Regions from separate parts of the Streptomyces sp. NPDC048606 genome, predicted to be linked through region 3. Evidence: riboswitches for the same ligand, from Rfam matches in the RefSeq annotation. Region 3 holds a riboswitch; each other region holds the start of a gene.
The links. A riboswitch is a leader RNA that binds a small molecule or an ion and turns the genes downstream of it on or off. The one in region 3 is predicted to bind cobalamin.

Region 1 (3,122 bases), on a different contig from region 3:
TACGACCGCTACGTCGCCCACGCCCGCGCACACGACCCCGAGGCCGAGGTCATGACCCGTCGGGCCTTCGAACGGGCCCGCACCGACGCCCGCGAGGCGGACCCCCGCGAGGGCTTCCGCTGCTGCTGAGCGGCCGTCCGCACACGCCGTACGGACGGTACGCGCACGGCCCCGAAGGGCCGCCACAGGGCCCCGCCGCCCCCACCCGGGGCGGCGGGGCCCCGCCGCGCGAACGCCACGCCGCACGACCCCCCGCACCGTCTCCGGGGCCGCCTCAGAGGCCGTGTCCCGGGCCGCTCCCCGCCGTCCAGGCCCCCGCGACCGGCCGCCCCTGACGCACACTCGACGGCATGGACATCGTGATCAGAACGGCCGAGCCCGCCGACTACGCGGAGCTCGGCGACATCACCGCAAGGGCCTACCTCGACGACGGCCTCCTGGACGGCAACACCGACGACTCCTACGAGCGGGCGCTGCGCGACGTCGCCGGCCGGGCCGCCGACGCCGAGGTGCTCGTGGCCACCCTGGACGGCGTCCTGCTCGGCGGGGTGACCTTCGCCCCGCCCGGCAGCCGCATGGCCGACATCGCCGGGCCCGACGAGGCCGAGTTCCGGATGCTGACCGTGGCCCGCGCCGGACGCGGCCGGGGCGCCGGCGAGGCCCTCGTGCGGGCCTGTATCGGGCGCGCCCGCGCCCTCGACGGCGTCACCCGACTGGTGCTCTCCACCCAGGCCCAGAGCCCCGCCGCGCACCGGATCTACGAGCGGCTGGGCTTCGTACGGACCCCCGAACGGGACTGGGCCCCGGTCCCCACCGTGCCCCTGCTCACCTACGCCCTGGAGCTGTACGCCCCCGAGCAGTAGCCGCGCCGACACAACATGTGGGGGCTACAGCATCGGGGCGCCCCCACATGTATGCTCATGGCTGCTGTCGCCGCAGGGGAATCCGGTGCGAATCCGGAACTGTCCCGCAACGGTATGACGTATGCCATTTCGGTGTACTCGCGAGTCCGAGGACCTGCCGACAGCGCGCCCGGCTCGACCGATCCGGGTGCCGACCACGTCCGGGCCTCGCGGTTGGGCCGGTGGACGCCATGCGGTGTGTCGCGATCCGTCGCGCCCGCGTGCGCCCGCTCGCGCCCCGCCCCGCCGATGACCGGGCCGAGCGAGGGAGAGCTCCCCCCGTGACCATCGCGCCTGCCGCACCGCGCGCCGAGTCCGACCAGCCCGCAGCCGCAACCGAGGGCGGGGGCCCCGGTGCCGCGCTGCTGCGCACCCTCACCGAGCTGACGGCCGACCTTCCCGACACCGACCCGGGCCGGGTCGCCGCCGCCGCCCTGCGCGGGCGCAGCTCCGTCGCGGACGAGGCCGAGCTGCGGGGGCTCGCCACGGAGGCCGCGGCCGGCCTCATCTCGGAGGACCCGGCGTACTCCCGCCTCGCCGCCCGCCTGCTGACGCTGGCCGTGGCCGACGAGGCCGCGAGCCAGGGCTCCGTCTCCTTCGCCGAATCCGTCGCCGTCGGCCACCGCGAGGGCCTGATCGCCGACCGCACCGCCGAGTTCGTCGCCGCGCACGCGGCCCGGCTGAACTCCCTCGTCGAGCACGCCCTCGCCGAGGGCGCGGACGACCGCTTCGGCTTCTTCGGCCTGCGCACCCTGCACAGCCGCTACCTGCTGCGCCACCCCATCACCCGTCAGGTGATCGAGACCCCGCAGTTCTTCATGCTGCGCGTGGCCTGTGGTCTCGCCGAGAACGACACGGTCCAGGCCGTCGAGGAAGTGGCCTCGCTCTACCGGCTGATGAGCCGCCTCGACTACCTGCCGTCCTCCCCGACGCTGTTCAACTCCGGCACCCGCCACCCGCAGATGTCCTCCTGCTACCTGCTGGACTCCCCGCTGGACGAGCTGGACTCGATCTACGACCGCTACCACCAGGTCGCCCGCCTCTCCAAGCACGCCGGCGGCATCGGTCTGTCGTACTCGCGCATCCGGGCCCGCGGCTCCCTGATCCGCGGCACGAACGGCCACTCGAACGGCATCGTCCCGTTCCTGAAGACCCTCGACGCCTCCGTCGCGGCCGTGAACCAGGGCGGTCGCCGCAAGGGCGCGGCCGCCGTCTACCTGGAGACCTGGCACGCGGACATCGAGGAGTTCCTGGAGCTCCGCGACAACACGGGTGAGGACCAGCGCCGCACCCACAACCTGAACCTCGCCCACTGGGTGCCGGACGAGTTCATGCGCCGCGTGAACGCCGACGCCGACTGGTCGCTGTTCTCCCCCTCCGACGTCCCCGAGCTGGTCGACCTGTGGGGCGACGAGTTCGACGCCGCCTACCGCAAGGCCGAGGCGGACGGGCTGGCCCGCAAGACCATGCCCGCCCGCGACCTGTACGGCCGGATGATGCGCACCCTCGCGCAGACCGGTCAGGGCTGGATGACCTTCAAGGACGCCTCCAACCGCACGGCGAACCAGACCGCCGAGCCGGGCACCGTCGTGCACTCCTCGAACCTCTGCACCGAGATCATCGAGGTCACCAACGACGGCGAGACCGCCGTCTGCAACCTCGGTTCCGTCAACCTCGGCGCCTTCGTGCTCACCGAGACCGGTGAGATCGACTGGGAGCGGCTGGACGAGACCGTCCGCACGGCCGTCACCTTCCTCGACCGCGTCGTGGACATCAACTTCTACCCGACCGAGCAGGCCGGCCGCTCCAACTCGCGCTGGCGTCCGGTGGGCCTGGGCGCGATGGGTCTCCAGGACGTCTTCTTCAAGCTGAAGATGCCCTTCGACTCCCCCGAGGCCAAGGCCCTGTCGAGTCGGCTGGCCGAGCGCATCATGCTCGCCGCCTACGAGGCCTCCTGCGACCTCGCCGAGCGCAGCGGCCCGCTCCCGGCCTGGGAGCAGACCCGCACCGCCCGCGGCGTCCTGCACCCGGACCACTACGACGTCGAGCTGAACTGGCCCGAGCGCTGGGACGCCCTGCGCGCCCGCGTGGCGAAGAGCGGCATGCGCAACTCGCTGCTGCTGGCCATCGCCCCGACGGCGACGATCGCCTCGATCGCGGGCGTGTACGAGTGCATCGAGCCGCAGGTCTCCAACCTGTTCAAGCGCGAGACCCTCAGCG
Region 2 (3,122 bases), on a different contig from region 3:
TCCTCCCCGGCGAGGAGCAGGTCGAGCGGCCGGGCGAGGGTGACGAGCAGGGCGGTGCCCAGCAACAGGGCGACCGCCGGCAGGGCGAGTTCGTCCCAGCGGGCGCCGCCGAGGCCGCCGAGGGTCCAGAACAGCACGGAGCGGACCTGGTCGGGCTGGGCGGACAGGACGAGGATCAGGCTGGTGAAGGCGGACAGGACGTACTGGACGGCGACGCCGGCGAGGATCAGACGTCCGGTGGTCATGGTCGTGCCGCGTCGGGCGAGGGCGTAGACGGCGACGAGGGCGACCAGGGAGCCGACGAAGGCGGCGAGGGGCAGGCCCACCCCGCCGAGGATCCCCACCGCGCCGAACACGATGACCAGGACCGCTCCCGCCGAGGCGCCCGAGGAGGCGCCGAGCAGGAAGGGGTCGGCGAGCGGGTTGCGCACCAGGGCCTGGAGCACGGTGCCGCAGACGGCGAGCCCCGCGCCGACGACCGCTCCGAGGAGCACCCGGGGCATCCGTACGTCCCACACGATGGAGCCGAAGGCCCCGCCGCCGGGCCCGGGGCCGGCGCGCAGGATGTCGAGCACCTGCCCCGGGGGGATCCGTACGGGCCCCAGGGCGAGGCCGGCGACGGCCGAGGCGAGGAGCGCGACGGTCAGCAGGGCGAGGACGGTGGCGGTTCGGCGCCGCCTCACGCGGCGTCGGGGTGCAGCTGGGACCCCAGGGACTCGACGGCGTCGGCGACGCGGACGCCGAGCACGGCGGAGGACAGCGGCAGGACGACGAACTTCCGGTCGCGGACGGCGGGGACGGAGGCGAGCGCCGGGTCGTTCAGCAGGCGGCGCTTCTTCTCCTCGACGGTGGTACCGCCGTAGTCGTAGATCAGCACGACCTGGGGCGCCCGCTCGATGACCTTCTCCCACGGGACGTCGCCGAAGGTGTCGTTCAGGTCGGCGAAGACGTTCGTGCCGCCCGCCAGGGAGATGATCTCGTTGCCGATGCCGTTGCCGCCGGAGGTGAAGGCGGAGCCCTCGCCCGAGTCGTAGACGAAGACGGACGGCCGGGTGCGGTCCTTCACGCGTGCGGTGACGGCGTCGATGCGGCGCTGCTCGTCCGCGATCAGCGCGTCGCCGCGCTCGGGTACGCCGAAGGTGCGCGCGACCTCGCCGATCTCGGTCTTCAGTTGGCCGACGCCCACCGGGCCCTGGGTGCAGTACTCCACGCTGAGGCGGGTGTTGACGCCCGACTTCGCGAGGCCCTCGCGGTCGCGGCCCTGCCCCTTGTCGAAGGCGCTGGCGTAACCGCCGTACACGAAGTCCGGGTTGGCGCCGAGGAGCACCTCCTTCGAGGGGTACTCCCGTGCCAGCACCTTGATCTTGTCGTAGGCCGGCCGGTAGGCGGGCAGGACCGAGTCGTCGAGGTAGGCGGTACCGGCCATCCGGTCCTGCAGCCCGAGGGCCAGCATGATCTCGGTGGCGTGCTGGTTCATGGTCACCGCACGCTGGGGCGGGGCCTGGTAGGTGGTGCTCACCCCGCAGTTGGTGACGGTGTACGGGAACCCGGGCGCGGCCTTCGGGGCCTCACCGGCCGTCGGGTCGGACTTCCCGGACGAGCCGGAGCACGCGGCGAGCGGTATGAGCAGAGCGAGCGGCAGGAACGCGCGCAGGGCGGCGCGGGAACGCGACATGGCGGAGCCTCTCCGGGGGATCCTCGTCCCCGGTCGAAGTGGAGGCGGCGCGGCAGTGTCTGACTCCCGAACCCCGGAGGGGGCTCGGTCACAGTGGCGGGACCGCACCGGATTCACACCGGCTTCCTGACCTGCGCAGCCTGGGACAACGCGACCAGTCTGCCAGACCTCCCGATCACCCCCGCCCCCCACCCGCACCCCTTACACCGATGCGCGCACGCGCCCCGGTACGCCGGAAGGCCCGCGCCGGCGGCTGCCGCTCGCGGGGGCCGTCCTCCCGGCGACGTGTGGATCCACCCGCCCAGGGGAGATGGGCAGGACCCCTGTTATCGTGCGCCGATGTCAACGATCAAGCACTTCCAAGTGACCTTCGACTGCGCGGAGCCCGCGCGCCTCGCCGCCTTCTGGTGTGAGGTCCTGGGGTACGTCGTACCGGCGGTCCCGGCGGGCTTCGCCACGTGGGAGGAGCACCACCGCTCGCTGCCGCCCGAGGACGAGATCTACTTCGCGTGCGCCGACCCCTCGGGTGTGGGTCCGCGCCTGCTCTTCCAGCGGGTTCCCGAAGGCAAGGTCGTCAAGAACCGGGTGCACCTTGACGTGCGGGTCGGCACAGGGCTCGTGGGTGACGAGCGCCTGGCCACGCTAGAGGCCGAATGCGCACGGCTGATGGCGCTCGGCGCGAATCACGTGCTGACGCAGCGCGCTGATGGCGTCAACGAGTCGTGCATCACGATGCAGGACATCGAGGGCAACGAGTTCTGCCTCTGCTGATTCTCGTTCCCACGCCGCAGCAACGCGAACGCCCGGGTGAGAGGGGTCCTCTCACCCGGGCGTTCGGCGTGAACGCGCGGTTCACGAGGGCAGGGGCGGCGGGATTCGAACCTGCGGCCTACGGTTTTGGAGACCGTTGCTCTGACCAGCTGAGCTACACCCCTTCGGTGGGACCAACGATGACACGTCGCGGCCCGAAGATCCACTCGATTCGGGGGTGGACGCGAGGGAATTCGGATCGCCCGCGCGGCGAGGGAGCCGGTCGCGGTGGTTCGGCACCGGGTGAACCAGGAGGCGGAACCAGCCACAAGTTACCGCGCCGCGTGTAGTGACTTACCAGGCAATCGACAGTAGAACTTGTTCTCACTCCGCCGAGAGTGAGGAAGGTCACATGAGTGACAAAAGCCTGCACAGCAAGGTATCCAAGGGTGTTTCCCGACGTGGATTCATAGCTGGAACTGGTTCCATTCTTGGGGCCATGGCGCTGTCGGTCAACGCCACCCCCGCCCAGGCGCGCACCAGCGGCGCCGCCGCGGACTCGCCCATCGGCTCCGGCGTCCGGGTCCCGGTGTTGATCATCGGGAGCGGCTACGGCGGCTCGGTCGCCGCGCTGCGGCTCGCCCAGGCCGGTGTCGACGTCCACCTGATCGAGATGGGCATGGCCTGGGACACCCCG
Region 3 (3,122 bases):
TCTTCGTGAGACACGTCGGCATGCCAAGGACGGCCCTCGACGCGGCATGACGGTTCCGGTGGATGGCCGGGCATGACGGAACGGTGAACGACGGCACCGCCGGTACGCGCGATGCCGGGTGTGTGGAAGATCCGGCCCGCGCGGAACCGGAAAAGTGGAATGCGGAACGCACGCGTGGCGTGCGGAGAAAGCCCCCGTGGTCGTGGTGTGACGCCTCGTTCCGGGGAACGAGGCGTGGGTCGTGCTCTCGTCACGGGAGGGTGGTCAGCCTGCTCCCGGCAGAGCGGTACCGACTGGTCAGGTCGGTGATCATGGACCCTAACAGGACTCCACGGCGACGCAGCGTGAGATTCGGCCCGCGGGCCGGCCCGCGCCCCTCGCCGCAGGAGAGGAGGGAAGGGTTCCCATTTCCTGCGGATGCCCGGTGGGAAGCACAAGGACCCGGGTCGAGCGCATGGTCACTCTCGCCCGACGGACTTCTGGTCGCCGGTGCGTACCGACTCCGTAATCTGTCAGGTCACAGGGGCGGCCCCCGGCGCGGTCGCCGTCAGGACGGTCTCTGGTTTGGATGGGATCGGCCGAAATGGTGATCCGGCACGGTGGGTCCCTCATGAGCGGAAAACTTCCCGAACGCGCTTTCGTCCGGCCGGGTTTGGGTCGTACGATGCGGCTACCCGGTCGAGGCCGGGTGCTGTCGCCATGCCGTGTGATGCGGGGGAAGCCGGTGGGATTCCGGCGCTGACCTGCAACCGTGTGCGCCGCCCGCCAGGGTGTCGTGAGTCGGAATGCCCGCCGCCCGGTCGTATTTCGCTTCCCTCCGTCACGGTCTGCGGCGTGGAGCCCGGGGTCATCCCGCCTTCGCGCCGCGGCGCGCGGGTCGGGAGGTTCGGGCGCGCCCGGACCTCGCCCGCCCGCAAAGGTTTCCCATGTGCTCGCTCCTGGTCCGCCCGGCGACCGCCACCTCCGGCTTCACTGCTGTTCTGTCTCGCAGCTGGGCGTGGCCCTTTGCCCCGGATGTCGATCAGCCGATGACACCGGGCGATGCGGGTGCGCCGATCACCTGACCTACGGCAGGGCCGTGCCGGCGGCTCTCTTTCGGCCCGCGACTTCTCGATCCGACTCACAACCTGCCGTGCATCCGTGCGCCCCTGCCGGTCTCTCCGCGCTGTTGCACAACCCCCGCAGTTGCTGAGAGCTTGCAGGGCGTGGTGGCCGGTATCCCTCCATGCCCACCACGAGGCATCCGCTCCACCCGACTCCATGACGTGCGTTGGCCGTCCGATCAACTGCGGTGAGAGGAAGCACTGGATGAGGACGAAGCGTCGGCTGTCGTTGCTGCTGGCTCTGAGCCTGGCGGTGCCGGTCGCCGGTTGTGGGAGCCCCACGCCGAACAGACCGGCCTCCGGGGGATCGGCGGCCGCGGGGTTTCCGGTCACGGTGTCCAACTGCGGCGTGACGACCACCTACCAGAGGCCTCCGCAACGGGCGGTGTCGCTGAACCAGCACGCGACCGAGGTCATGCTCGCGCTCGGTCTCGAGAAGTCGATGGTGGGCACCGGCTATCTGGACGACGCGATCCTGCCCGACTACCGGGCCGCCTACGGAAGGATCAAGGTCCTGTCCAAGGAGTACCCGTCCGCCGAGGTGCTGCTGGAGGCGGAACCGGACTTCGTCTACGGCGGGTTCGCCACGACCTTCGACGAGAAGGAAGGACGCGGTCGCGAGAACCTGGCCAAGGCCGGCGTCAACACCCGTCTGAACGTCGAGGAGTGCCCCACCGGCCCCGTCACGATGGCCGCGATGGACGAAGAGGTCCGCGGCGTCGCGAAGATCTTCGGCGTGCAGGACCGGGCCGAGGCGCAGGTGAAGAAGCTCCACGGCACCCTGGACGCCGTCGAGGCCAAGCTCACCGGAGTGGAGCCGGTCAAGCTGTTCGTCTACGACAGCGGGGACAAGACCGCCTTCACCGCGGGCGGCAAGGGCATCGGCAACGAGATGATCAAGCGGGCCGGCGGGGTGAACCTGTTCGCCGATGTGGACAAGGCCTTCGGTGACGTGTCGTTCGAGCAGGTCGCCGAACGCGCGCCCGAAGTCATCGTCATCTACGAGTACGGCGACCAGCCGGTCGAGGAGAAGAAGCGGTTCCTGCTGGCCAACCCGGCGCTGAAGGACGTACCGGCGATCAGGAACAAGCGGTTCGCGGTGCTTCCCCTGTCGTCCACCGTGCTCGGCGTGCGGGTGCCGTCGGCCGTGGAGTCCCTGGCCCGCCAGATCCACCCGGACCGCTTCCGGTGACCGATCTCCGGCAGGCGCGGACCGGGGCGTCCGGCGCGGTCGAGGCGTCGGCTTCGGCCGGCGATCCGGGCCTGCGGCGGCGTGGGGCTCCGTACGGCATCGTGCTCGTGGTCCTGGGGTTTCTCGTGATCGCCGCGGCGACGGCCGGTATCGCGGTCGGCTCGATCACCGTGCCCGCCGACCAGGTCTGGTCCATCCTGCTGCACCGGGTCCACCCGGCGCTGGCCGAGCAGACCTGGACGCCGGTGCGGGAGACGATCGTGGTCGATGTGCGGCTGCCCCGGGTGCTGTTGGCCGGGGTGGTGGGCGCGGGCCTGTCCGTGTCCGGGATGGCCCTGCAGGCCCTGGTCCGCAATCCGCTGGCCGACCCGATGCTGCTCGGGGTGTCCTCGGGGGCCTCGGTGGGAGCGGTGGTCGTCCTCGTCTTCAACCTGACGTTCCTCGGCATGTTCTCCGTGCCGGTCGCGGCGTTCGGTGGTGCCCTGGCCGCGCTCGTGGCGGTCTACTTCCTGGCACGGTCCGGGGGGCGGATGACCACCGTCCGTCTGGTGCTCGCGGGCGTGGCGATGGCGGAAGTGCTCTCGGCCGTCGCCAGTTTCGTGGTCGTCACCTCCAGTGAGCCGCAGAAGACCCAGTCGGCGCTGCGGTGGATGCTGGGAGGACTGGCCGGCACGACCTGGACCACGGTGTGGATCCCGGTCGCGGCGGTCCTGATCGGCACGGCGGTGCTGCTGGGCGTCTGCCGCCCGTTGAACCTCCTGCTGGCGGGGGAGGAGGCGGCCGCCTCGCTCGGCCTGGACGTCCACCGCTTCCGCGGGGCGCTGTTC
Region 4 (3,122 bases), on a different contig from region 3:
GCCATCGGCGGCACCAGGTGGTCGACCAGCGTGGCGTGCACGCGGCGCTTGGCCTGGGTGCCCTCGCCCGGGTCGTTGACCAGGAACGGGTAGACGAGGGGGAGGTCGCCGAGCGCGGCGTCCGGGGCGCAGGCCGCGGACAGGCCCGCGTTCTTGCCCGGCAGCCACTCCAGGTTGCCGTGCTTGCCCAGGTGGATCATCGCGTCGGCGCCGAAGCCGCCGTCCTCGGCCGCCGCCTGGATCCAGCGGTACGCGGCCAGGTAGTGGTGCGACGGCGGCAGGTCCGGGTCGTGGTAGATCGCGATCGGGTTCTCGCCGAAGCCGCGCGGGGGCTGGATCAGGATCAGCAGGTTCCCGCGGCGCAGCGCGGCCAGGACGATGTCGCCCTCGGGGTTCGCGCTGCGGTCCACGAACATGTTGCCCGGGGCCTCGCCCCAGTGCTCCTCGACGCTGCCCCGCAGCTCGGCCGGCAGCTCCGCGAACCACCGCTTGTAGTCGGCGGCCGGGATGCGGACGGGGTTGCGGGCGAGCTGCTCCTCGGTCAGCCAGTCCTGGTCGTGGCCGCCCGCCTCGATCAGGGCGCGGATCAGGTCGTCGCCGTCGCCCGACACCAGCCCGGGGATCTCCTCGACGGGACCGAAGTCGTAGCCGCCGGCGATCAGGGTGCGCAGCAGCTCCACGGCGCTGGCCGGGGTGTCCAGACCCACCGCGTTGCCGATGCGCGAGTGCTTCGTCGGGTACGCGGACAGGACCAGCGCGAGCCGCTTGTCGCGGCGCTCGATGTGGCGCAGGCGGGCGTGGCGCACGGCGATGCCCGCGACGCGGGAGGCGCGCTCGGCGTCGGCGACGTAGGAGGGGAGGCCGTCCTCGTCGATCTCCTTGAAGGAGAACGGGACGGTGATCAGGCGGCCGTCGAACTCCGGGACGGCGACCTGGGTGGCGGCGTCGAGCGGGGACAGGCCCTCGTCGTTCTCCTCCCAGGTGCCGCGCGAACCCGTCAGGCACAGCGCCTGGAGGATCGGCACGCCGAGGCCGGCGAGCGCGCCCGCGTCCCAGGACTCGTCGTCCCCGCCCGCCGAGGCGGTCGCGGGGCGGGTGCCGCCGGCCGCGAGGACCGTGGTGACGACGGCGTCGACGGACTCCAGGGCGCGCAGCAGCTCCGGCTCGGGGGTGCGCAGGGAGGAGACGTAGAGCGGGACGGGCCGGCCGCCCTTCGCCTCGATCGCGTCGCACAGGGCGTGCACGAAGGCGGTGTTGCCGCTCATCTGGTGGGCGCGGTAGTAGAGCACCGCGACCTCGGGGCCCGCGGCGTCGGCCGGCGCGGTGCGCTCCAGCGGACCCCAGGTGGGGGAGGCCGCCGGGGGCTCGAAGCCGTGGCCGGTCAGGAGCACGGTGTCGAAGAGGAAGCGCGCCAGCTGGTCGAGGTTGGCGGGGCCGCCGTGCGCGAGGTAGGCGTGCGCCTCGGCGGCGATGCCGATCGGGACCGTGGAGGCCTCCATCAGCTGGGCGTCCGGGGCCTGTTCGCCGGTGAGGACCACGACGGGACGGGTCTGGTCGGCGGCCAGCAGCAGGTCGAGCCCCTCCTGCCAGGCGCGCAGCCCGCCGAGGAGGCGTACGACGACCAGCTCGACCCCGTCGAGCAGACCGGGCAGGTCGTCGAGGGGGAGCCGGGAGGGGTTCGCGAACCGGTACGGGACGGGGCCGTCCGCGGCGCGGGCGCTGAGCAGATCGGTGTCGGACGTCGACAGCAGCAGGATCATGCGGCGGCAGGCCTTCCTCGGGGTTTCCGCGCCCCGGGCAGTGAGGACAGCGGGAGTTCCTGACTCACCCCGCGGAGCGTTCCGCGGGATTCACAGTGGCGGGACCGCGCCGGAATCTCACCGGGCTTCCTCCCATGTCGCCGTCCTCGGCGATGACGGGCCGAGCGGCCCGTCGGAAGGTCATCTTAGGGGGCCGGGCCCCTGGTCGGCAGTGGGGGTCGGGAGGCGGATCCACGACGGTCCCGCCGCGAAGGCCCTGCCCGCCGGAACGCGGCGCAAACGCCCCGCAGGCCGGTGCCGAGGCTGCCTGCGGCTGCCCGCGGGGCCCGGTGGAGGCGGCGCCGGAAGGGTCCCGGCGGGATCCGGGCCGATGGGCGGGGCCGAACCGCGCGGTGGGACGGCCGGCCGCGGGGGCGGGAACGGGGTGGGGCCGGGGGCCCCGAGGGCGCGGTGGCGGCCGGCGGCGCGGCGCGGTTCGGGCCCGGGCGGGCGCGGGTCCGGGGGTCCTGCTCGGCGCGGGGCGGGAGCGGGGTTCCGCTCGGGGCGGGCGCCCGTGGGGCGCGGTGGGGCGCCGGCCGGGGGTGCGGCGGGGTCAGGGGGCGGGCACGTGCCGGGTGCGGGGTCCGGGTCGGGGCGGACACGGGACCGGGGCTTCGCTCGGCGCGGGGCGGGAGCGGGGCCGTGCCGGGGCCGGGGGAGCTGTGGGCGCGGTGGCGGCCGGGGGCGCGGCGCGGTCCGGGCCCGGGCGGTCGGGACGCGGCGCGGGGTGCGGGAGCGGGGTTCGGGCCGGTGGGTGGGGTGGTGGTGGGTGTCGGGGGGCGCGGGGCCGGGTGGCGACGGCCACAGGTCGGGGCGCCGGATTCGTGGGTATGCTCGCGGCCATGCCCCAGCCCCCCTCCGCCGCACCGCGGGACGAACCCGTCATACGGGACCGCGGTGACGCATGCCCCGGCGCACTGCGCCTGCACGCGGCGGACGACGGGCACCTGGCGCGCGTCCGGATCCCCGGCGGGCTGCTCACCACCGCGCAGGCCCTCGCCCTCGCCCTCGCCGCCGACCGCTTCGGCGACGGCCGGCTGGAACTCACCTCGCGCGGCAACGTCCAACTGCGCGGCCTGCCCGACGGCTGCGGCGCCGGGCTCGCCGAGGTCCTCGACGGGGCCGGGCTGCTGCCCGCCCCGAGCCACGAGCGGGTCCGCAACATCGTCGCCACCCCGCTGTCCGGGCTCTTCGACGACGGCCGCCCCGACGTGGCGCCGTGGGTGCGGGAACTCGACCGGCTGCTGTGCGCGAGCAGCCGGGCCGCCGCCCTGTCCGGCCGGTTCCTGTTCGCCCTCGACGACGGGCGCGGTGACGTCGCCG

Region 1: linked by a shared signal. The riboswitch ahead of AB0D01_RS02975 (ribonucleoside-diphosphate reductase subunit alpha) and the one ahead of AB0D01_RS16985 (ABC transporter substrate-binding protein) in region 3 are both predicted to bind cobalamin.
Region 2: linked by a shared signal. The riboswitch ahead of AB0D01_RS27125 (ABC transporter substrate-binding protein) and the one ahead of AB0D01_RS16985 (ABC transporter substrate-binding protein) in region 3 are both predicted to bind cobalamin.
Region 4: linked by a shared signal. The riboswitch ahead of cobN (cobaltochelatase subunit CobN) and the one ahead of AB0D01_RS16985 (ABC transporter substrate-binding protein) in region 3 are both predicted to bind cobalamin.

What each region holds. Positions count from the first base shown of each region.
Region 1 covers NZ_JBEZIB010000002.1:193,950-197,071, reverse strand. Annotated here, with positions in the region: gene AB0D01_RS02985 (YbdD/YjiX family protein) at 1-129, shown strand, start outside; gene AB0D01_RS02980 (GNAT family N-acetyltransferase) at 351-863, shown strand; cobalamin riboswitch at 905-1,040, shown strand; gene AB0D01_RS02975 (ribonucleoside-diphosphate reductase subunit alpha) at 1,184-3,122, shown strand, end outside.
Region 2 covers NZ_JBEZIB010000028.1:25,997-29,118, forward strand. Annotated here, with positions in the region: gene AB0D01_RS27120 (iron ABC transporter permease) at 1-683, opposite strand, end outside; gene AB0D01_RS27125 (ABC transporter substrate-binding protein) at 680-1,675, opposite strand; cobalamin riboswitch at 1,709-1,843, opposite strand; gene AB0D01_RS27130 (VOC family protein) at 2,015-2,446, shown strand; tRNA gene AB0D01_RS27135 (tRNA-Trp) at 2,537-2,610, opposite strand; gene AB0D01_RS27140 (GMC oxidoreductase) at 2,838-3,122, shown strand, end outside.
Region 3 covers NZ_JBEZIB010000013.1:157,922-161,043, forward strand. Annotated here, with positions in the region: cobalamin riboswitch at 675-812, shown strand; gene AB0D01_RS16985 (ABC transporter substrate-binding protein) at 1,309-2,295, shown strand; gene AB0D01_RS16990 (iron ABC transporter permease) at 2,367-3,122, shown strand, end outside.
Region 4 covers NZ_JBEZIB010000001.1:460,059-463,180, forward strand. Annotated here, with positions in the region: gene cobN (cobaltochelatase subunit CobN) at 1-1,760, opposite strand, end outside; cobalamin riboswitch at 1,793-1,950, opposite strand; gene AB0D01_RS01860 (cobalamin biosynthesis protein CobG) at 2,642-3,122, shown strand, end outside.